Linked DNA regions of Methylovirgula sp. 4M-Z18. The protein of the gene in region 2 binds, or shares a complex with, the protein of the main gene of each other region. Links are inferred from orthologs where the notes say so. Each region holds a gene or a part of one and is shown on either strand. Other genes may lie near its edges. The genes, in order: V9T28_RS07485 and scpA.

Region 1 (11,616 bases), 1.5 Mb from region 2 along the record:
CTACTTGCACCGACTCGATGCGGCGGGCGCTCCGACAATTGCCGTCGCCCCCATCCCCATGACGGACCTGGGCGAGGCCATTAACGATCGGCTTGCGCGGGCGGCGGCACCCCGGATTTGATTGATTTTTCGCACAATCCCCGCTCAAAAAAGCATGATTTACACTTTTTTGACGTTGACGCGGACTTTGCAGACGCGCAACATGTCACCGCTATTTAAACAAATTATTTATAGCGTTGTTTGTGGCGGTCCCAGTCGCTATGTCGGGAGCCGCCTTGGTTTGCAGTGCAAGGCTAGCGGACAGCAGTTCGGACGAATTGCATTTTGGAAGCGGCATCGGCAACCATGCGCACAGACGGATAATGACACGTGCAGCTTTGCCTTTGCCCGGTCACCCTGGGGCGGGATTGATAATGTGCGTGCGTGAGAGGGAAGCGACACGATGTCTAGCATGTCCACATGGGATGATTTTCGTCTCGTAAAAGCTATCGCGGACACTCGAACCCTCGCCGCCGCGGCGGAAGCGCTAGGACTGAACCATTCCACCGTTTTTCGGCGTCTGGGCGCCCTGGAAGAATCGCTCGGGGTAAGATTGTTCGAGCGCGGCCGGGCGGGCTACGCATTGACTGCCGCCGGCGAAGAAATGACGACGCTCGCCGGGCGGATGTATGAGGACATTCTGGACTTCGAGCGCAAGGTTGCGGGCCGCGACGTGAAGCCCTCCGGCGAATTGCGCGTCACGACCAATGACACGATGATTATGCATCTGCTGACGCCGATCTTCGCTGATTTTTGCAAGACCTATCCCGACATCCGTCTCGACCTGATTGTCGGCAATCAGACGCTCAATCTGGCACGGCGGGATGCCGATGTCGCCATCCGCGCGACCGACAAGCCCCCGGAATCCCTGTTCGGCCGCCGGATCAGCGCGATCAATTGGGCGCTCTATCGCCCCAAGAGCATGGACGAAAAGGCAGCCGAAGAGAAAACCGTGCCGTGGGTCGGATTTGGCGCCAATCTGTCGGGCCTTTCGGCAGCGCGCTGGATGCACGACAATGTCAACATGCAGCACGTCGTGTATCGCGTCAGCACGGTTCTGGGTCTTGCCGAGGCCGTCGCCGCCGGCATTGGCTGCGGGTGCCTGCCCTGCTTCATCGGCGACGCCAACGCCGACATTGTGCGCATCGGCGGCACCGTGCCCGAGTTGCACAACGAATTGTGGATCCTCACCCACCCCGATTTGCGCCGTGCCGCGCGCGTTCGCGTTTTCATGGAAAGCGTCGGCTCAAAGCTGGCGCGGTATCGCAAACTGTTGGAGGGGGAAAACGGCAGCGGCTAGATGTTTGTCCTCTTCATTTCCTGGGATCGGATGACTTTCCGATCAGACCAAGATGCGTAAAGGTAAAACCTTCTGTTGATTTTAATCCATAGCCAAGCATCCGATCAAAGCCGGAATGGGCGAACCAAAGTCCGCCCAGAGCGCTCAAGACTGGTAGCGAAAAGGCCATGCCCGCAGTCATAAACACTGCACCAAAAGCATAGACGTGCACTAAGTTGTAACCGAAAGCTCCAATCTTTGGACCAAAAATATAGCTCGCGAAACTGAGGTCTGGAGCAAGAAACACCAAAGGCGCTATCCACCACGGCAACTCAGAATGGAAGAAAACAAACAATAATATTCCCGCAAAGAAGATGATTGCTCCCTCAAATTTTTGCCAAGAGACGACCCTATCCACATTCATTCCCCGTTCTTTGGCGACGCAAACAGGTATTGTGAACTTAACATGTCCTAAGCCAGTGCAGTGACCGTCATTGGTCGAGCAACGGCAGCACATTTTCGCCGCCGGCCATTTGCGGATTGGAAGGTGGGAAACCTTCCGCCGCTTCCCGTTCGGCGATCAAGGATCTTGCCGTAGCGAACACATCTTTCAAGCCGCCGCCGCGCCGCATCGCCTGATCGAACAACGCCTCGCCGAAATAGGTCCATTTCGCGCCGTCACGACAGCCGAACGAGGAGTGGTCCGCATCGGCAGCGGTAATCACCAACGTATTCGGATCGGCCAAGGCAGGCACGAAAACGCCCGAATAACAGGCCGAAATGATCACCACCCGGTGCCGAATGCCACTCTCGTCGATAAGAGCCTTGAGGCCGGCGGGCGGCAACAATTGCTCGCGCCGCGGCGTCACGATGCCGATGCCTTGCGTGTCGCCATGCGAGGTCAGAATGAGAAACAACACATCGTTTTCGTCATCGGCCTTCGCGCCGATCCTTTGCAGATCCGAGACCAGTTGTTCAGCCGTGGCCGGGCCATCCCGCCGCGTATTGGCCCGCACAAGCTTGTCGCCGTGTGCATATTTGCGCAGGACGATATCCGCAGCCAACGTCGCCTCGCTGCGGAAGACACTCTGGTCGCCCCACAAAGCATAGGCAACGACATGCACGCGACGCGAGTCCTGCGCCAGCGCGGTCCCACACGCGAGAAGGAAGACAAGTAAAATTCCGAATTTGACAGCAAGGCGTGAGAACGGCATGGGCGCGAACCGGTTGAGATCATCCGGTCGGCAATGTAGGGCCATTAAGGGGCAAAAGTCGATCCAGTGCCAGGCGGCCAACACGTTTCGGCAGGTGATCTCGTGCGTCACATCACAGCGACGCTCACGTCTGCCCGGGCTTCAATTCGTAGAAGATGTGATGGCCTATCTTGTCGACGCGTTTGAGGCTTCGTGCCCAGTAAGGCGCCACATAATTCGCGTGATAGTGCGTCGCGCCGCCGACGTCAGCGACATAGGTCGAGCCGTCCCATACGCTTTTCGCGACGCGCATGGCCGTAGCCCAAGAATCTGGCTCAGTGATGCGCAGCGACTTGCCTTCGCAGGCGAAGGAGAATTGGCAGGCCATATAATGGCTGCGGTTCTGATAGACGACGCCGCAAACGCTCGTCGGATAGAGGCCGCTCTTCACCCGGTTGAGCACCACTTGCGCCACCGCTGCCTGGCCCTGCTCCGGTTCGCTGCGCGCCTCGAAATAGACGGCTTCGGCCAAGCAGCGCAGTTCCTTGTCCTGGTTGGCGGAATCGATCAGCGACGTATAGTCGGGACGCCCGCCATCGCTGCGCGGCACGAGCGTCGCGTCCGGTCCGAGCGGCACGGCGCTGCTGTAGGACGCGACTTCGACGGGCATGAAGTCGTTCGCCATCGGTGTCGTCGAATTGAGCGCCATGGCGCGCGGCACAGCCGGGGTCGCACCGTTTTGCGCACGCTTCACATTGGCTTCGCGGCGAGCGCTGGCGGTGTTGAGGCCCTGCAACGACAGGAGATCGGCTTGCGGCGTCGGCTGCAACGTCTGGACATCGTCTTCCGCGGCAGTCTGTGGCTCTTCCGCCGTGAAGCCTGAAACGGCGACACGAAAATCGTCCGAGACGGCGAAAGGTGCGTGATTGCTTGCGTCCGCGTCGGCGACAAAGTCGTCCCAACTCGTCGCCGAACCCGCCTGAACAATGTCGAGCGGCGCGGATTTGTGATCGTCGACGATGATCGGCGCCGCGTGCCCCCGCCCCTTAAGCACGATGCGCGGCGGCGGCCCATCGCTGGGTTCGTCCAGTTCGCTGGAGCCACGCATGGCCGTTGCGGCTCGGCGCACAATGTCGTTTTGCGGTAGAGCCACGATCATCGCGTTCGAAACAGACGCATGTGCATGCGATTTTGGAATCAAATCGGCGGGCGCCTCGGTCGAATTGAAGCGTAGCACGCTGGCGCCGAATGGGTGCGGCTCTTGCCCCGCCTCGGCGGTAAAGGACATCAGCAACGCTGTGGCAACACACCACGGCGCGAATGTCCCGACAGCCCAATGCAAACGCAAACGACCCATATACCGTTCCATGCTGGCGGACGACTGCGCGAACGCCGAATCAGCGAGAAATTCTGTGGCGCAAATGTCACAGACACATGCGTTATGTGATGCATGTGATTTATCGCCGATTATCCTTGCGGAAGCGTTAATCCAGGGCGCAGCAAAGTCCGCTACAGTTCTGGCAAAGCCCATTGACGCTTCCATGCTAGCCGATCGCGCCACGGCAGAACGGCCGTCCCCGGAAAGAAGAATAGGCAATCTTCAAAGATTCCGGCCGCTTGTGCTTATCTTACCACGCTGCCATGATGCCAAAACATGCCGTCACCAGAGGATGATCGATGCCGCAGCAAAAATTTGTCCCGCACCCAGGCCTTGCACCGCGCAAGATCGATCCGGGCACGCGCATCGGGCATGTCCATTTGAAAGTCGCAAATCTTGACCGCTCCCTCGCCTTCTATACCGGCGTCCTTGGCTTTGAACTGATCAAACGCATCGGCGATCAGGCCGCCTTCATCTCGGCGGGCGATTATCATCACCACATCGGCTTGAACACGTGGCAGAGCAAGGACGGCAGTCCGCCCGCGCCGGGGACGACTGGGCTTTTTCATCTTGCCATTCTTTATCCCACCCGCGCGGCGCTGGCCGACGCGTTGCGGCGCCTCGTCGCCGCTCAGATTCCGCTGGAAGGCACGGCCGACCATGGCGTCAGCCAGGCCCTCTATTTGCGCGATCCTGATGACAATGGCGTCGAACTCTATTGGGACCGCCCACGCGACCAATGGCCCCGAACGCCGGATGGTGAAATCACCATGGGGACCTATGCCTTCGACCCGAGGGATTTGCTCAAGGAACCGGAACTCGAGGGCTGAAGTGCTGGCGCGGCAATCAGGGTTGATAGCGCCGCATCAGATTTTTCGCCAAAGACAGCTCCGTTTGAAACGGCTTTTGTTCATTCTGCTCAAGGCTTGCGGCGGCGTTTAAACCCTCGCTGCCGAAGCGCACACGGATGGCCTCTCGGATCCAGCCGCGCTGCTGCAGGACACGACGGCGCACGCGCTGACCGCTGCTATCCATCCAGCTTTCATGGGCGTTGAGGGCCGCCGCGAGGCCGTCAAGACCGCTGCCGGTTGTCGCCGACACGGCGACAACCGGCACCTTCCAGGATGAAACCGGCGCCGCGAGGGTCAAGGCCCCCTCGACTTCGGCCTTGGCGCGCTGGGCGGGCGCACCCATATCCGCCTTGGTCACGGCGACGACATCGGGGACTTCCATGATGCCGGCTTTCATGAACTGGAGGGAATCGCCCGATCCCGGCTGAATGCAGAGGATCACGCTGTCGGCGACGAGCGAAATATCCGCCTCCGACTGGCCGATGCCGACACTTTCGATCAGCACATAATCATAGATGGCGCCCATGATGACCGCGGCGCTGATGGCATGGTCGGAGAGTCCGCCGAGCCGGTCGCGCGCCGCCATCGAGCGCACGAAGATGCCTCGATCCTCCGGGTCGGTTGCGAGCCGTGCACGATCTCCGAGCAGCGCCCCACCCGTCCGCTGCGATGACGGATCGACGGCGATGACCCCTACCGTCGCACCGCTCGCGCGCCAGGATCGGATGAGCGCATTGCTGAGCGTCGATTTGCCGACGCCGGGCGGCCCCGTGAGGCCGATCATATGCGCACGCCGATGCGCGACGCAGGCGTCAAGAAAAGCTGCGAGCTCCGGTGAACCCGCGCCGATTTCAATCGCAGCCAGCGCCCGCGCCATCGCGCGCTTACCACCCACGCGCAACGACGACAGATCGAGGGGAGATGCCTGCGAGGCCATGTCGGCTTTCATTCTCCGATCACGTGCACGACGACTTCGCGGCTGTGCGGCATGCGACGATGTTCGAAGAGATAGATGCCCTGCCATGTACCGAGAAGCAGATGTCGGTTCCCGATCGGAATGGCAAGATGCGATTGGGTCAGCGCAGCGCGCAGATGCGCCGGCATATCGTCCCGGCCTTCGAGACGATGCGTATAGAGATGCTCGTCCTCTGGCGCGACACGGGCAAAATAGGCGAGCAGATCAACCTGCACCGTGGCGTCGGCATTTTCCTGAATCAGCAGAGATGCAGACGTATGACGACAGAACAGTGTGGCGAGACCGGTCGCGATGCCGCTCGCCGTCACAGCGCGCGCGACATCGTGGGTAAAGTCGTAAAGGGCGATGCCCCTCGTCTCGATCGTGAGCGTCGTTTGAGCTTGCCGCATTAGGGCCCGTCCTCAATCATGGATAGGATCCGGCGCAGCTTAACTCCATTACGCTTGGCTCGCAGCCTTTTTGCCCAATGCCGCCTGCGCCGCCGCGAGCCGTGCGATCGGCACGCGGAAGGGCGAGCAAGAGACGTAATCGAGACCGGCCTTCTCGCAGAAGGCGATGGAGGCCGGATCGCCGCCATGCTCGCCGCAAATGCCGAGTTTGATCGCCGGCCGCGCCGCCTTGCCGCGCGCGGCGGCAAGCTGCACCAATTCGCCAACGCCCTCCTGATCGAGCGTCACGAACGGATCGTGCGGCAGCAAGCCCTTCGCCGTGTAAGGCCCAAGGAACGACGACGCATCGTCGCGCGAAATTCCGAGCGTCGTCTGCGTGAGGTCGTTGGTGCCAAACGAGAAGAATTCTGCCGTCTGCGCAATGTCGCCGGCGCGCAGCGCGGCGCGCGGCAATTCGATCATCGTGCCGACCTGATACGGCACGTCGACGCCCGTCTCCTGCTTCACCGCCGCGTGCATGGCGTCGATGCGCGCCTTGACGAGATCGAGTTCGGCCTTCGTCATGACGAGCGGCACCATGATTTCGGCCGTGACCGCCTTGCCGGTCTTTTGGCTGGCCGCGATCGCGCCCTCGAAGATCGCGCGCGCCTGCATCTCTGCGATTTCCGGGAACGCCACCGCCAGACGCACCCCGCGGAAGCCGAGCATCGGATTGAACTCGTGCAGGTCGGCTGAGCGCTGCTTGAGCCTCTCGGCGCTCGCATTCATCGCCTTCGCCACCTCGGCGATCTCTTCGTCCGTATGCGGCAGGAACTCATGCAGCGGCGGGTCGAGCAGACGGATCGTCACCGGCAGGCCTGACATGATCTCGAACAATTCGGCAAAATCCTGCCGCTGCATCGGCAGCAACTTGGCAAGCGCCGCGCGGCGGCCCTTCTCGTTGTCCGACAGGATCATCTCGCGCACCGCGACAATGCGGTCATCCTCGAAGAACATATGCTCGGTCCGGCACAGGCCGATCCCCTCAGCCCCGAAGGTGCGGGCGACACGCGCATCCGCCGGGGTCTCTGCGTTGGTGCGCACCTTCATGCGCCGCACCGCATCGGCCCAGCCCATCAGCGTACCGAAATCGCCGGACAATTCCGGCTGCAGCATCGCGACGGCACCGATCAAGACCTGACCCGACGTGCCGTCAATCGTGATGATGTCACCTTTCTTCAACGTCGTGCCCGCCACCGACAGGGTTTCGTTGGCATAATCGACGCGCACCGTTCCTGCGCCCGACACGCAGGGCTTGCCCATGCCGCGCGCGACCACCGCCGCATGCGACGTCATGCCGCCACGCGTCGTCAGAATGCCCTCTGATGCATGCATGCCGTGAATGTCTTCGGGCGAGGTTTCGACGCGCACCAGAATGACTTTGCGACCGGCGCCCTTCAATTGTTCGGCATCGTCGGACGAGAACACGATTTCGCCGCAAGCCGCGCCGGGCGAGGCCGGCAAGCCGGCTGCCAGAATCTTGCGCGGCGCTTTCGGATCGATGGTGGGATGCAGGAGCTGATCGAGCGCCGCTGGCTCGACACGCGCGATCGCCTCCTCGCGCGTGATCAAGCCTTCGTTAGCCATCTCGACGGCAGTGCGCAAAGCTGCCTTCGCGGTGCGTTTGCCGCTGCGCGCCTGCAGCATCCACAATTTGCCGCGCTCGACGGTGAATTCGAGATCTTGCATGTCGCGATAATGCTTTTCCAGCAATTGCGTCACGCGCACGAATTGGTTGTAGACGTCCGGCATCACCGTCTCCATCGACGGCTTGTCGGATTGGGCAGCGATGCGCGCCGCTTCCGTGATGTTTTGCGGCGTGCGAATGCCGGCGACCACATCCTCGCCCTGCGCATTGACCAAAAACTCGCCATAGAGTTCGTGCGCGCCGGTCGAGGGATTGCGCGTGAAGGCGACGCCTGTCGCCGACGTATCGCCCATATTGCCGAACACCATGGCCTGTACATTCACCGCCGTGCCCCAGCTCTCAGGGATATCATGCAGGCGGCGATAGGTGATCGCGCGCGCATTCATCCAGCTCGAGAACACCGCGCCGATCGCACCCCACAATTGCGCGCGCGGATCTTGCGGGAACGGCTTTTCGCTCTCGCGCTCGACGATTTTCTTATAGTCGACGATGAGACGCTGCCAATCGGCCGCCGTCAGGTCGGTGTCGAGCACATAGCCTTTGCGCTCCTTATATTCTTCCAGCACATCCTCGAAATTGTGCGGATCGATATCGAGCACGACATTCGAATACATCTGAATGAAACGGCGATAGGAATCGTAGGCAAAGCGCTCATCGCCGGCATTTTTGGCGAGCGCCTGAACCGTCGCGTCGTTGAGGCCGAGATTGAGCACCGTGTCCATCATTCCGGGCATCGACGCGCGGGCGCCGGAACGGACCGAGACGAGAAGCGGATTGACGTCATCGCCGAATTGGCGGCCGGTCAGCGTGCCGATATGGGCCAGAGCAGCATCAACATCGCCCTGCAGCGTTTCTGGATAGGTGCGGCTATGGGCGTAAAAATAGGTACATACTTCGGTCGTAATCGTGAAACCGGGCGGCACAGGCAGGCCGAGATTGGACATTTCCGCCAGATTGGCACCCTTGCCGCCGAGCAGGTTGCGTCCCGAGGCATTGCCCTCCGCCTTGCCATCCCCGAACGTATATACCCATTTGGTCATCCATTCCCCCTCGGCTGCTTACAGGACGCACGCGCCCTTCTGCTCCCGGCCGAAAGGCCTAAGAGCCCCAATCGATTATTTCGCACCTGCGAAATGGATGAATGTTTTGCTTAAAATAAGGCGAAAAGCAATTCTAAAGGCCGGTAAAGAGGCAAATTGCGCCCGATTTGTCGGCAATAGCAGATGCGCTCTCCGCCGCAGCAATGCCCTCGACGATAAACTATGGACACCCCAACCACTCAGCGGGTATGACGACGCGGCAGTACATTAGTTAGCAATATCTGGACCAATGGATCGCTTAGACTCTTCTGCGGCAAATGATCAGACGCGGTCGCCCGATAGCAGCAGACGGGCTGCATTGCGGTTGACCGGGCCCCTGCGCCATTTGCTCAGCGGCCTGAATGCCTGGGGCCGCCTTGCCCCCGGCAGCCGGCCGCACAGATTTGCCGTCACGCTTCTCGACCGGCTGCGGCGCGAAGCCTCTCAACGCCCCCATTTCCGCGCCGCAGCGCGGCGCCTTGCGCAATCGATCCCCGGGGCGACCGCGCTTGTTCGCGACCTCTCGCCACAGCAGGCACTTTCCGATACGCCAAGCGGCGACGCAAGGACCCTCCTGCTTCCGATTTCAGACCACGCCAGGAATATTGAATTGCTTCTGATTCAGATGATCGAATCGAGCAAAAAAGGCTTTTGATATGCGTATTGTTATCGATCTGGCGGCCGCACAATTGCACGGCCGCTCTTCTGACGTGGGCAGATATTCGCTCGCGCTCGCGCGAACCCTTTTCACACACCGGGGCACGCACGAGATTTTTACCCTGTTGGATGCGACGCAGTCGGAGAGCGCCCATTTTCTTCGTCATGCGCTGATGCGTTTTCTGCCGCCCGGCAATATTTTGGCCTGGCAAAGCGTGCCATTGACCTCGGCCAATCCGGAAGCGAGTTGTCAGCGCAACCAGGTGTCGCAGCTTATTCGCGACGCTTTCCTGGCGAAGCTGCGTCCGGATCTCGTCCAGGAGATCCGTCTCGCGGCGCACGACAACACCGATCAGGCGCCGGCTTTCGCCCCTAGCATGCAGCGCCCATACGCAACCGCAATCCTCCGCTATGAACCGGCTACCGCGGCCTCTCCCTCACCGAATGCTGTTAGTGCTTACGGCGCCCTGCCGAGCGCGCACCATGAGGAACTGGAAATAGCCCTCCTCTGCGACCCGGCCTTCAAGCTCTCTTTGGACATTCCGGCGGCCGCGCGAGACGAAGCGCGCAATGATTTGGCCGCCATGGCACTGGATCGGGCCGCAGCTTCCGATCAAGAAGCCATCGCACAACGGATGTTGCGCACTTACGAGCATCTTGTCTCGACAATGCAGCGGAGCGAGACAGGCGATCCCAAACCACCATTCTCCGCAAACGATATGCGCCAGCCGGCACCGGCGCTCCTGCACGCCATCGCTGAGCTGGAGTGCGAGCGACCATTAGGCGAAGACCTGCGATTAACGGCCCAAGCCATCGCGGCCAGTTTTCCGCGAAACGTTGAACCGCAGATCTTCGTCGACATTTCGGGCATCGTTCAATTCGATGCCAAGACCGGCGTTCAGCGCGTCACGCGCAGCGTTCTCAAAGCCCTGTACGAGAATGCGCCGGCAGGTTGGCGCGTTGAACCGGTCTACGCGCATGCGGACCGTACCGGCTATTATTATGCGCGCCGCTTTGCCAATTCATTCTTCGATCTGGGTCTGTCCGAGCTCGATGACGCGCCGATCGAGCCTTGCGCGGGGGACGTCTTTCTCGGCCTCGACCTGCAACACGATGTCGTCATCGGTCAGTCCGACTATTATAGATACCTGAGCGCTCTCGGCGTCCGGTTGTATTTCACTGTCCACGATTTGCTCCCCGTTCTGCTCCCGCACTATTTCCGCATGAACAAGGCCGATCCCGACATGGTCTATCGGCTCCATTGGCAATGGCTGAAAACAATCAGCCAATTCGACGGAGCGATATGCGTTTCAAAAGCTGTTGCGGATGAGTTTGCGTCGTGGACGGCGCAACAGCCTCGCGAACAAGAACATTCACTGCGTATCACTTGGGTCCACAACGGCGCGGACATTACAAATTCGCTCCCATCCGCGGGCATGCCGGACGGTGCGACACATGTGCTGGACTCGCTGAGAGCGAGGCGGAGCTTCCTTGCGGTCGGAACGATCGAGCCGCGCAAGGGCCAGACGCAAATTCTGGCGGCATTCGACGAGTTGTGGGCGCAGCGTCAGGATTTGAATTTGGTCCTCGTCGGCAAGCAAGGATGGGGCGTCGAGGCGCTCATCGAGAGACTTCGCAATCACCGTGAGTTCAATGCGCGCCTCTTCTGGCTCGAAGGGATCAGCGACGAATATCTCGAAAAGATATATGCCGCCTCGGCTTGCCTCATCGCCGCTAGCGAGGGCGAGGGATTTGGCCTGCCGTTGATCGAAGCGGCGCAACATAAATTGCCGATCATCGCGCGCGACATTCCGGTTTTCCGGGAAGTCGTCGGCCAACACGGGCTGTATTTCTCCGGTGTCGCGCCCTCAGACCTCGCCGAATGCGTCAAGACATGGGTCTCCTTGGACCAAGCAGGCGCGGCACCCAAATCCGACGACATGCCCTGGCAGACATGGGATCAAAGTGCCAAGCAGATTCTTGAGATTCTGCTCGATGCGCGGACCTCCCATTAGCGCATCCGAAATGAGGCGAACGCCATGAGTCTCAAGAATACGTTCGTTGTGCTCGCCGCTACTTACGCGGCTT
Region 2 (11,578 bases):
AGCGCCTGAGCGCAGCGGCCGGGATCGACCAGGAAACGGCTGCAAAAGCCGCAGGCCTGGTATTCGGTTTCCTGCAGAAGGAAGGCCCCGCCGACGAGGTCAATGCGGTCTTCGGCAAGCTGCCGGGCGCCCAGGACCTGATCGCCAAGGCGGGCGGCGGCGACGACGGCGGCATGGGCCTGATGGGCCTGGCCGGCCAGCTCACCGAAGCCGGAATCGGCATGGGCGACATGACCACGGTCGGCAAGGAGATTTTTGCCTTCGTGCGCGAGAAGGTGGGCGAAGACGAAGTCGGCGCTATCGTCGGGGCGATTCCCGGTCTGAGCCAATTCGTCTGATCCTGACAACTCCTGACAATTGGGGCGCTTAAGATCGCGGTCGAAAGGATTGATCCATGACCCGCGATCTTTTTGGCTCCTGCCCCACTCCGCAACAGCATTGGATCGCGGTGGCCAGCGCCGACCACGTCGCGCGCGGCCGGGAGCAAGGCTTCATGCAGGTCTGTCACGGCAAGGCCGCGCCCTTGCGGCGCATCCGAGCGGGTGACGGCATCGTTTATTATGCGCCGGTGCAGCGCTTCGGTGGCCACGATTGCGGCCAATCCTTTGTCGCCATTGGTAATGCCGCCGATGATCTCGTTTACCAGACCGACATGGGCGGCGGCTTCCTGCCCTGGCGGCGCGGCGTGATGTGGCTGGCGAGCCAGCCGGCGGCCATCCGCCCCCTGCTCGACCGGCTTGAGTTCACGCGTGGACAAAAATCCTGGGGATATGCCTTCCGCTTCGGCCTGCTGCAGGTTTCGGCGCATGACATGGGGCTGATCGTCGAGGCGATGCATGTCGGGGCTGCGGACCTCTTTTCACCTGGCGCAGGCCGTGCCAAAACCGTTCGATGACCGAGACTTTTCCCACCGCCGCCCACGCAGAATGGATGAAACGCGCCGAAGCCGCCCTGAAAGGCGCTGGGCTGGAGCGGCTGACATCCGTGACGCTGGACGGGCTGAAGATCGCGCCGCTTTATCCGCATCAGGCCGCCGGCCCACGCGCGCTCAAGGCCAAGGCGGGGGCGTGGGTGGTCGCGCAAAAGATCGACCATCCCGATCTCGCGCAGGCCAACACGCAAATTCTGGAAGATCTGGAAAACGGCGCCAACGGGCTGGTCCTGGCCTTTCGCGGCGCGCCGGCCGCCGGCGCCTTCGGGTTGGATGTCGCCAGCGCCGCCGACTTTGCCACCCTTTTGCGCAACGTCCTCCTCGATCTCATCGCGGTCCGTTTCGATGCCGGCAAGAACGCCGCATCCCTCGCCCGCCTCTTCGCCGAATACGCCAAGACGCACGAACTCGATGCCTCGCGCCTGTCGATCGATTTTGCGCTGGATCCGCTGCTCGGCGATGCCGATGCGCTGATCGCAGCCGCCACCAAATTGCAGGCACAAGGCTTCGGCGGACCCTTTTTCATCGCCGACGGCCGCCATTGGCATGAAGCCGGCGCGAGCGAAGCGCAGGAGCTCGCACTGACCTTGAGCGCCGCCCTCGCGACGCTGCGTCAGCTTGAGAAGGCCGGCTGGCCGCTCGAAGCGGCTGCGGCGCAGATTTCTTTCGTGCTCGCGGCCGACGCCAGCGAATTCCTCACCCTGGCGAAATGCCGGGCGCTGCGCCACCTGTGGGCGCGAGTCGAAGAGGCCTGCGGACTGACGCCGGCGCCGCTCCGGCTGCATGCGGAGACCGCCTGGCGCATGCTCACCAAACGCGATCCTTGGGTGAATATCCTGCGCGGCACGATCGCGTCCTTCTCCGCCGGGCTCGGAGGCGCCGATACGATGACCGTCCTGCCCTTCACCACGGCGCTGGGTCTTGCCGATCCCTTCGCCCGCCGGATCGCGCGGAACACGCAGACAATCCTGCTCTGCGAATCCAACCTCGGATGGGTAAACGATCCGGCCGCTGGCGCCGGCGGGTTTGAATCCCTGACGGCGAACCTGACCGAAAAAGCGTGGGCGATCTTTCAGGCGACCGAACAGCAAGGCGGGCTTTTCGCGGCGCTGGCCGCCCAAGGCCCGCAAAAGGCCATCCGCACCGTTGCGGCCGAACGCGACAAGCGCATCGCCAGACGGCTCATTCCGATCACCGGTTCGAGCGAATTCGCCGATCTCGAGGAAACGCCTGTGACCGTGCTGCAACCGGGCGAAGCGGTGCGCGAAGGCTTGCCCGGCCTCGCACCGCATCGCGATGCGGAAGCGTTCGAACAGGTGCGCGCGCGCGCCGACGCGATCCTCGCTCAGAGCGGTCAACGGCCGCGCGTGTTTCTCGCCAATCTCGGCCCGCTTGCGGCTTTCACCGCTCGCGCCACCTTCGCCAAAAACTTCTTTGCGGCTGGCGGAATCGAGGCTTTCGGCAATGATGGCTTTACGACGCAGGAGGCTCTGGCCCAGGCATTTCGCGAGTCCGGCTGCACAATCGCCTGCTTGTGCTCTTCCGATTCTGTCTATGCCGAGCAGGCGCTCGCGGCCGCCAAGGCACTCATCGCGGCCGGAGCCGAGTCGCTTTATCTCGCCGGCAAGCCCGGTGCTCTCGCCGACGGCTTGGCACAAGCCGGTGTGACCGACTATATTTTTGCGGGCTGCAATGCCATCGAGGTTTTGCAACGCCTGCTCGCCGGCGCATAGGGTATCGGCCTGTTCACCAGCGTCACCATCGCATAGCTGATGATGAGCAACAGATACCACGATCCGAGCTTGCCGAAGCCGACCATTGACCACGCCACAGATTGGCTCGGATAAGTCCAAGTCCTGGTCAATGTGCCGATGTTCTCGGCCAGCCAAAGAAAGAACGCATTGCAAAAACACGCTGTCACAAGCGGCATTTTGCGATGCGCGCGCCAGACCCGGAAATGAATCCACGAGCGGCGGAAAATCAGCGCGGCGGCGATGAAGAGGACGACACGCATGTCGCCAATGGAACGAAGCGTGAAGAAATTCAGATAAATGCCCGCGGCAAGAAGGTAGACTTGCCAGAGCGGCGGGTGCCCTGTGAAGCGAAAGTCGCAGACGCGCCAGACCCGCGTAATATAACTGCCCACCGACGCATACATGAAACCGCTGAACAGCGGCACGCCGCCGATATGCAAGAGACTCGGTTCGGGATAGATCCATGAACCGACCGCGGTTTTGTAGATTTCCATCGCCGTGCCGACGATATGGAACAAAGCAATCACCTTCGCTTCGTCCCATGTTTCCAGCTTCCAGCGCAGCATGGCTACCTGAAGCGCAATGGCCGCAAGGGTGAGAAAATCATACCGCGCCAGACATGCGCCTTTCGGATAGAACCAGGCTGTTGCAATCAGAAGCGCAACCATGGCGCCGCCGAACAGGCACGCCCAAGCCTGCAAAATGCTGAAGCGCATAAATTCGTAAAACGCCGAAGCCGCCGCACTACGTTCGGCCCGCGCCTCAAGCGCCGCGATAAAACCGGCAGACTGAACTCTCCGTCCATCTGCCGCCGGCTCGCGCAATTGCCCCAGTGCCACATTCGTCATCACGCGCCCTTTCCGCTTGCGGCAGCAGAGTGTCGAGCGAAAAGGCGCGCGGCGTGGCATGAATGTTGCGCGCATGTGCAAAAACGCGGCAAAAATCCAGGATGCGCGGCCCTGCACTTCCGTTTATAGTGCGGAATATCGTGTTGACGGTGGAGCGACTGTGAGCCGTATTCCCAACTTCTCCGAGATTGACTTCCGCCCCGCAGCAGCCGGCGATGCGACCGCCGCGACAGCGCCATGGATGACGCCCGAGGGCATTGCGGTCAAACCGATCTACACAGAAGCGGATCTTGCGAATTTGAGCTTCGTCGACGGCTATCCGGGCGTCGCGCCTTATGTGCGCGGCCCCTATCCGACGATGTATGTCAACCAGCCTTGGACGATCCGGCAATATGCCGGCTTCTCGACGGCGGAAGATTCCAACGCCTTCTATCGCCGCAATCTCGCCGCCGGCCAGAAGGGTCTCTCCATCGCCTTCGATCTGGCGACCCACCGCGGCTATGATTCCGATCATCCGCGCGTCGCCGGCGATGTCGGCATGGCGGGCGTCGCGATCGATTCCATCCTCGATATGCGCACGCTGTTCTCCGGCATTCCGCTCGATCAGATGAGCGTGTCGATGACCATGAACGGCGCGGTCCTGCCCGTGCTCGCGCTCTATATCGTTGCGGCCGAGGAGCAAGGCGTCCAACAGGCGCAATTGTCGGGCACGATCCAGAACGACATTCTCAAAGAATTCATGGTGCGCAACACCTATATCTATCCGCCGCAGGATTCGATGCGCATCATCGGCGATATTTTCGCCTATACGTCGGCGCATATGCCGAAATTCAATTCCATTTCCATCTCTGGCTATCACATGCAGGAGGCCGGCGCGACACAGGATCTGGAACTCGCCTATACTTTGGCGGACGGCAAGGAATATATCCGCGCCGGCCTTGCCGCCGGCCTCAGCATCGATCAATTCGCGCCGCGCCTGTCGTTCTTCTGGGCGATCGGCATGAATTTCTTCATGGAGGTCGCCAAGTTGCGTGCAGCGCGGCTGCTGTGGACCGATATCGTCAGCGCCTTCCTGCCGAAATCGGAAAAGAGCCTGCCGCTGCGCACCCATTCGCAGACCTCAGGCTGGTCGCTCACGGCCCAGGACGTCTTCAACAATGTCATGCGCACGCAAATCGAGGCCATGGCTGCGACACAGGGACATACGCAAAGCCTGCACACCAACGCGCTCGACGAGGCGCTGGCGCTGCCGACCGATTTTTCTGCCCGTATCGCGCGCAACACCCAGCTCTTCCTGCAGCAGGAGAGCGGCACGTGCCAGATCATCGATCCATGGGGCGGGTCCTATTATGTCGAGCGGCTGACGGCGGAGCTTGCGGCCAAGGCGCGCGCGCATATGGACGAGATCGAGGCGCTCGACGGCATGGCCAAAGCGATCGACGCAGGCATTCCGAAATTGCGGATCGAAGAAGCGGCGGCCAAGACCCAGGCGCGTATCGATTCCGGCCGGCAGGTCGTGGTCGGCGTCAATATGTTCAAGCCGCAAGCGGAAACGCCGATCGAGGTGCGCACCGTCGACAATTCCGCCGTGCGGGCGCGGCAAATCGAGAAGCTGCAGCGCCTGCGCCAAGAGCGCGATGAAAACGCGACGCAACAGGCGCTCGATGCGCTGACGACCGGCGCGACATCCGGCGGCAACCTGCTCGATCTGTCCATTCAAGCGGCGCGCGCCAAGGCGACGGTCGGCGAGATTTCGGCCGCGCTGGAGAAGGTTTTCGGCCGCCATCGCGCCGATATTCGCGCCATTTCCGGCGTGTACAAGGCAGAGGCCGGTGGCGAGGCGGACGATGTCGCACGTGTGATGCAGATGACCGCCGCGTTCCGCGAAAACGAGGGCCGCCGCCCGCATATCCTGGTGGCGAAGGTCGGCCAGGACGGGCACGATCGCGGCCAGAAGGTGATCGCCTCCGCCTTCGCCGATTTCGGTTTCGATGTCGATATCGGACCGTTGTTCGCAACGCCCCAGGAGGCCGCGCAGCAAGCCATCGAACGCGACGTCCATGTCGTCGGCGTCTCCTCCCTTGCGGCGGGCCATTTGACCCTGGTGCCGGAGTTGAAAAAGGCGCTCGAAGCGGGCGGGCGGTCCGATATCATGATCGTGGTCGGCGGCGTCATCCCGCCGCAGGATTTCGATTCCCTTTATGCCGCAGGCGCTGCCGAGATTTTCCCACCCGGCACGGTGGTCGCTGACGCAGCGACGCGGCTGCTGGAAGATTTGAACGAGCGCCTGGGTTATCAGCAGAAGGCGGCACGGTAGGAGGCGATCCCTTCTCTCGCAGCGAAGTCGGTTGCTGCACGCGCACCTCCCCGTCATTGCGAGGAGCGTAGCGACGAAGCAATCCATCCCCCTACGATGCAGGTGTTTCCGCCGCCAGGCCGTTCCGGCGAGGGCAAAACAATTCAGATTGGGGGATGGATTGCTTCGCTTCGCTCGCAATGACGGCGTAGTAGACGATTCAGTTGCGCGAATAAATCATGCCGCCCTCACAACGTCGGCACATCCGATTGCTGCTGCGCCGGTTGTGCGGCGGTCGGCTGCGCGGCAGGCGTCTGCGCCGGTTGCGCGGCGGCCGGTTGCGCGGCGGGCACCGGTTGTTGGTCGATCGGTCCCGACTCCTTGCCGTCGCCGTCGAGCACCGCCATGGATTGTTGGCTCTGCGCGCCCGGTGTGGCGAGCTGCGCGCCGATCTGCCTCAGCACGGCGGGCGTATCGGCGTAAGCGCCGTGATGGATAAACCCATCCGCCGCGTCGGTGAGGTCGTAGACGCGCACGCCCATCTTGGACATTTCGTCGCGCACACCCGGATTGTTAAGGTCGAGCGCGCCGACCCGCGCACGCGAGCCGGCCAGGGCCGAAGACAGCGAGAGTGCGCGGTCGTTGCTAGCCGTGAACACCGAGACATGCGCATTCTGCCCAATCCGCACCATTTGTCCCTTGAACACTTCGAGGTCGATATCGGGCGCTGCCAGCATCACCTCGCCCAAATGGCCGCCCAGATCGCCATGCCCAGCAATGGCATTCTGGCGCAGCGCTTCCATCGCGAGCCAGGTTCCCATCGAATGGGCCAACACATGCACGCGGCCAACACCAGGGGTCTGCGCGATCGTCCAGAGCAGTTTTTCCAGCGCATCGCGCGAGGCGGTCGCCCGCTCCTTGTCCGATCCATAAGCGAGCAGCCCCGAGCCAGACGGCCACGTGAACAGCACGGGCACGCCGCCGAAGCGGCCATCGGTCACAAGCTGCACCGCGCGATAGCGCGCTTCGTCGAGCCCGGTGTTGAAGCCATGGACGAACACCAGCACGTCGCGGTTCGTGCCGACGCGGCCCGAGATGTTGGTGGCCAATTCGTTCTGGAATTCCTCAGTGTCCAACGTATGGCGCCGGACCATCGCGAAATCCGACGCCGGATTGTCGGCGCCAAACGTCGCGCGCTCGATCACGCCGGCATGGTGGTTGGGCGGCACAGAGATCATCGCCAGCGAAAAATTCATGTCGCCTTCGGCGAGATTTTGATTGGCGGCAGCGCCCTTCTCGCCCTTGCGGGTCGAGGCGACGAACAATGGCACCTCGTCGGATTGCGCGCGCGGCCCGGACGCAAACAGCGCCGTGGACCCGGTGAAGCTGCCAAGCTGCGATGAATCGCAGCCGCTCAAACCAAGCGCCGTGCCTGCCACGGCCAACATCACACCAAGCGCTCTGCCGCGCACCCCCACCGCCACCATCGTCGCCACCATCTCAAAACCCTACGGATTACGCCCCGAAGGGTCGCGCTTCATGCCGGACAAAATTGTCGAGAACTTGGCGAAAAACCACAAATTCCGTCGTCTGCCGCCATGGTGTCGGGTAATTCAAGGGGCAGAGTCTCCAGAGCATTTTCCAGAAAAGTTGTTCGACTTTTCGATTAAGAAAATGCGACTAGACAAAAAATTAGAGCATTTTCCGATTCTGAAAGAACGGAAAATGCTCTAAGCAACCGAAAATTAACCTTCCATGAAGCTCGCCAGCCAACGCCCTTTCCTTCTTGCCGTGCTCGGAATCGGGTGCCTGTGCATCATGGACATGCTGATCAAGCTGATGTCGGCGCAATATGGCACGATGCAAATCGCGTTCATGCGCTATGTCTTCGGGTCGATCGGCACGGTTGGTCTCTTGGCCTGGCGCCGCCCGCCCTGGCCCTCGCGCCAGGCCATGCGCTCGAACGCGCTGCGCTCGATCATCGTGGTGGTCACGGCGACGACATTCTTCTACGCCTTGAGCGCGCTGCCGCTGGCCGAGACCGTGACGCTCTCCTTCCTCGCGCCGCTGTTCATCGCGCTGCTGAGCAATTTCTTTCTCGGCGAGCGGCTCGACCACCGGATTCTCATCGCCCTCGTCATTGGCTTTTTGGGCATGCTGGTGATCGTCGGCGGCAGTCTCGGCGGCAAAAGCTACGAAGGTCCCGCGCTGTTCGGCGCGCTTGCGGCGCTGGTCTCGGCCTTCTCCTATGCCGCCAGCATGGTGGCTTTGCGCGACCGGGCGACGAAGGACGCCATCGAAACCATCCTTTTTTTTCAGAACACCGGGCCGGCAATTATGTTGGCCATACCGGCGCTTTACACGTGGACGCCGATCACCTGGCCAGCCTTCGGCTTGTTCCTGATCCTTGGCGTCCTCGGCTTGTCCGGCAACACCATGCTCGGCCTGGCCTATGCGCGCGCCGAAGCCGCGCGGCTTGCCTCGCTCGAATATACATCGTTGCTCTGGGCCTCGACACTCGGCTTCCTGGTGTTCCACGAAGTGCCGTCGCTCATGACCGTGGCCGGCGCGGCGCTCATCATCTTCGGCGCGATGATCACGAGCCGCCGGTGAGCGGTTCGGTCGCGCGGATCGCCCCGACCTCGATGCCGTTCCAATTGACGAGACGCGGCGCGAGACGCGGTGCAAGCAGCAAGCGCTCCTCGTCGGAGAGCGGCAAAAACCGCTGCAACGCAGCCGCCATCATCATTTCCGCCGCGCGCGTCGTACCGTCATCGCACTTGATCGCAATGCCGAGCCCCTGGCTGGGCAAGGCCGCACAGAACACGCCTTCGGCACCGGTCTTGGTGAACGCTTTCGCCCGCAGGACGCTCATCACGTCGGTATCGAACCGATTGCGGCCGGCCACCATGTAAGGATGCTCGGCGACAGCCGCGCGAATCCGTGCCGCCGCTTGCGCGCGCTCGGGCGCGAACCCCGTGCCCGTCCCGAATTTTGCAAAACTCTGCGCCAGCACTTTAAGCGGAAAAGCATAGGTTGGGATGGAGCACCCGTCGGTGCCGGCTTGCGCATCGTCAAGCACGATGCCGGTGACCGATTCCAATGCGCCTTTGACTTCGCGCATCACCTTGTGATTGGGGCTCACATAGCCTTCCGGATCTTCCTGCATATAACAGGACAGGCAGACGAAGCCTGCGTGTTTGCCCGAGCAATTGTTGTTGAGCGCGGTCGGCTTTTCGCCGCGCGCCGCCATCGCGCGCGCCACCGCCTCGTTCATCGGCCATTGTACGCCGCATTCGAGACAGGCGGGATCACGGCCGGCTTTTGCCAACATCGCCGCGGACGTCTCCGCATGGACCGGCTCGCCGGAATGCGAGGCGACCGCAAGCGCAATTTCCGCTGCGCTGAGGCCGTATTGATCAGCGGCGCCGCTCTCGAGCAGCGGCAAGGCCTGAAGGGCTTTGACCGCCGAGCGCGGAAAAATCGCGGCTTCGACATCGCCGAGCGCCAGCAGCAGACGCCCCGACGCATCGCTCACCGCGATGGCCCCGCGATGCCGGCTCTCGACCCGATCGCCACGCGTGACTTCCACCAGAACCGGATTTTCCATCGCGCGTGACCCTTCTAGTTCGACGTGTCGAGCGGCACGCAATCGCGCCGGCCGGAATTGATGCAATCTTCGATTGCGCGCTGCTTTTGCAAATAAAACACGAGCCAGACGGCGACGAGCGCCACCACGATGGCAACGGCTATGCCGGCCAGATTGGCCCGCGAACTCGGCCGGTTGTCATCATCATCATGTCGATTGTTCTGCGACGCCATGTCGGTTCCAAATCGTTAAACCGCGCCCTTGAGAGCCCTATAGGACGGGCGCCCGGCGCTTGCAACCCGGGCCTGGGGCTTTAAAACCTTGGTCGGACACTTCCTTGACCTGACGGCGCATGCTCCATGACCGATATTCCCTTCGACCGCTCGATCCCGCAATCGCCCGGCGAGGTCGCGCAAATCTCACCGCTCGTGCGCCGTGTGGTTGCGGGCAATGCTGGACCGTTCACCTTTACCGGCACTTGCAGCTATATCGTGGGGCAGCGCGATGTCGTGATCATCGATCCGGGCCCGGACGATCCGGCACATATCGGGCGCTTGCAAAGTGCGATCGCGGGCGAACGGCTGCATGCCATTCTCTGCACCCACACCCATCGCGATCATTCGCCGGCCGCGCGCGCCTTGCACGACGCCACGGGCGCGCCAATCGTGGGCTGCGCCCCCCACCATGCGGCCCGCGCCCTGGCGCAGGGCGAGCCCAATCTCCTCGATGCGGCCAACGATCTCGCCTATCGTCCCGATCGGATTTTGGCGGACGGCGAGCACTTCGACTGGGGCGGGTTGACGCTCGAAGCGATCGCAACACCCGGCCACACGATGAACCATTTGACCTTCGCCTTTGCAGCCGAGAACGCTCTGTTTTCCGGCGATCATGTCATGGCCTGGTCGACCAGCATTGTCGCGCCGCCGGACGGCGCGATGGGCCCTTATATGGCCTCGCTCGAAAAACTGCGGCAGCGCGAGGAACGCCTCTATTGGCCAGGCCACGGCGGGCCGGTGCGCGAGCCAAAATCCTTCGTGCCCATGCTGCTCGGCCATCGCCGCCAGCGCGAAGCCGCGATCCTGGCGCGGCTCAAAGCCGGCGACCGTTTGATCCCGGAGATCGTTTTGCAACTTTACATCGGCCTCGATCCGGCGTTGCGCGGCGCGGCTGCGCTTTCGGTCTTCGCGCATTTGGAAGATCTCGTCGCACGCGGATTGGCCAAGACGGAGGGCGATGCGACGCTGGACTCCGCCTATTCGGTTTGATGCCGAGCTGCCGCGAACGCATGCGATATCCGCGACTGTCATCCCGAGCTTGTCTCGCAATCATAGCGGACATTTTTCCCGACAACCGTGGGTCGGGCCGGGATAGCATTGTGGCCTTCTTATAGGTCCAAGCTTATGACCATTGGTATTACTGCACCACCACCCGCCCCTCGACCGTCTCGTTCACCGTGCCGAGCTTCTTGATGTAATCCATTACATCGTTCGCCATCAGGCTGTCGCCCGTATCAGCCGTCGCGTTCTTATCCTGCAAGGCCGTGTAACCATCGCCGCCGCGCAACATGAAATCGTTGGTGGCGACCGTATAGGTTTTCGCGTCGTCCAGCATCTGGCCATCGATCTCGACCGATTGCACTCGCGCGCCCGCCGGCGCCGCCGCGCTGGCAATAATCTTGAGACCGGAGACTTGCGGGAAGCGGCCGGCGCGATTTTCGAATTGCGACAGACCGTTTTCGAGCGCGGCCCGGATCGCCTTGCCGGAAATTCTCGTCACCGTGGTTTTGTTGCCGAAGGGTAATTCGGCGAGAATGTCGCGCCGCGTCAGTTGCGTGCCGGCTGGATATTGCTTGTTGGCGCGAATGCCGCCGCCGTTGGTGATGGCGCAATCGGCATTCGTCTTGGTGCGCAAGGCGTCGGCGACGAGATTGCCGATCGCGGCTTCGCCGCCGCGCACCGTCGCCGAGCGGCTGTCGAGCGGCGCGCCCAACGCGCCGATCACCACGTCGAGTTCCTTGGACAGATCGGCCTCGAGATGTTTCACCAGCACCTGGACATCGGCATCCGGCGTCAAGGTCGTACTGTCGATGATGCGATAATTCGGCCACCAGGCAATCGTCCGTTTGCCGCCCTCGTCCTTCACGTCGACCGACAGGTCGAG

Evidence for each region.
Region 1: the proteins of scpA (region 2) and V9T28_RS07485 are in contact, whole or in part, in a crystal structure (PDB 8DPB), measured with the Methylorubrum extorquens proteins. The link is inferred for Methylovirgula sp. 4M-Z18 from one-to-one orthologs. Residues at the interface, in SOR27001.1 of Methylorubrum extorquens: Glu577, Glu578, Asn579, Asp580, Gly581, Arg582, Arg583, Arg585, His596, Ala604, Ser605, Ala608, Asp609, Gly611, Phe612, Asp613, Val614, Asp615, Ile616, Gly617, Pro618, Leu619, Glu625, Arg628, Gln629, Val631, Glu632, Asn633, Asp634, Glu661; in SOR26638.1 of Methylorubrum extorquens: Arg20, Ala21, Ala24, Arg25, Thr28, Ser32, Arg33, Arg34, His37, Thr98, Gly99, Gly100, Ser101, Ile102, Leu103, Lys106, Thr107, Ala110, Ala113, Ile114, Asp115, Arg116, Ala118, Phe119, Ile120, Arg121, Pro122, Pro124.

The regions. Positions count from the first base shown.
Region 1 is NZ_CP149574.1:1,635,733-1,647,348, reverse strand. The notes cover bases 3,713-6,669. They hold V9T28_RS07485 (ArgK/MeaB family GTPase), read right to left. Parts: upstream 5,690-6,669; coding sequence 4,736-5,689; downstream 3,713-4,735. Other genes in these bases: ppdK (pyruvate, phosphate dikinase), read right to left, coding at 6,154-6,669; V9T28_RS07480 (secondary thiamine-phosphate synthase enzyme YjbQ), read right to left, coding at 5,686-6,105; V9T28_RS07490 (VOC family protein), read left to right, coding at 4,189-4,719; V9T28_RS07495 (cell wall hydrolase), read right to left, coding at 3,713-3,868. Also shown: V9T28_RS07515 (L-threonylcarbamoyladenylate synthase), read left to right, coding at 1-121; V9T28_RS07510 (LysR family transcriptional regulator), read left to right, coding at 452-1,339; V9T28_RS07505 (DUF4260 domain-containing protein), read right to left, coding at 1,353-1,742; V9T28_RS07500 (C13 family peptidase), read right to left, coding at 1,810-2,532; more of V9T28_RS07495, read right to left, coding at 2,657-3,712; more of ppdK, read right to left, coding at 6,670-8,832; V9T28_RS07470 (glycosyltransferase family 4 protein), read left to right, coding at 9,528-11,543; V9T28_RS07465 (phosphodiester glycosidase family protein), read left to right, coding at 11,568-11,616. UniProt on the Escherichia coli protein: Binds and hydrolyzes GTP. Likely functions as a G-protein chaperone that assists AdoCbl cofactor delivery to the methylmalonyl-CoA mutase (MCM) ScpA and reactivation of the enzyme during catalysis.
Region 2 is NZ_CP149574.1:3,103,066-3,114,643, forward strand. What follows is about bases 3,353-6,271. They hold scpA (methylmalonyl-CoA mutase), read left to right. Parts: upstream 3,353-3,693; coding sequence 3,694-5,850; downstream 5,851-6,271. Other genes in these bases: V9T28_RS14395 (DUF817 domain-containing protein), read right to left, coding at 3,353-3,524; V9T28_RS14405 (alpha/beta hydrolase), read right to left, coding at 6,078-6,271. In the rest of the region: V9T28_RS14380 (DUF2267 domain-containing protein), read left to right, coding at 1-338; V9T28_RS14385 (EVE domain-containing protein), read left to right, coding at 395-895; V9T28_RS14390 (methylmalonyl-CoA mutase family protein), read left to right, coding at 892-2,664; more of V9T28_RS14395, read right to left, coding at 2,604-3,352; more of V9T28_RS14405, read right to left, coding at 6,272-7,328; V9T28_RS14410 (hypothetical protein), read left to right, coding at 7,369-7,563; V9T28_RS14415 (DMT family transporter), read left to right, coding at 7,585-8,442; V9T28_RS14420 (asparaginase), read right to left, coding at 8,426-9,439; V9T28_RS14425 (hypothetical protein), read right to left, coding at 9,454-9,651; V9T28_RS14430 (MBL fold metallo-hydrolase), read left to right, coding at 9,778-10,683; V9T28_RS14435 (bifunctional metallophosphatase/5'-nucleotidase), read right to left, coding at 10,832-11,578. UniProt on the Escherichia coli protein: Catalyzes the interconversion of succinyl-CoA and methylmalonyl-CoA. Could be part of a pathway that converts succinate to propionate.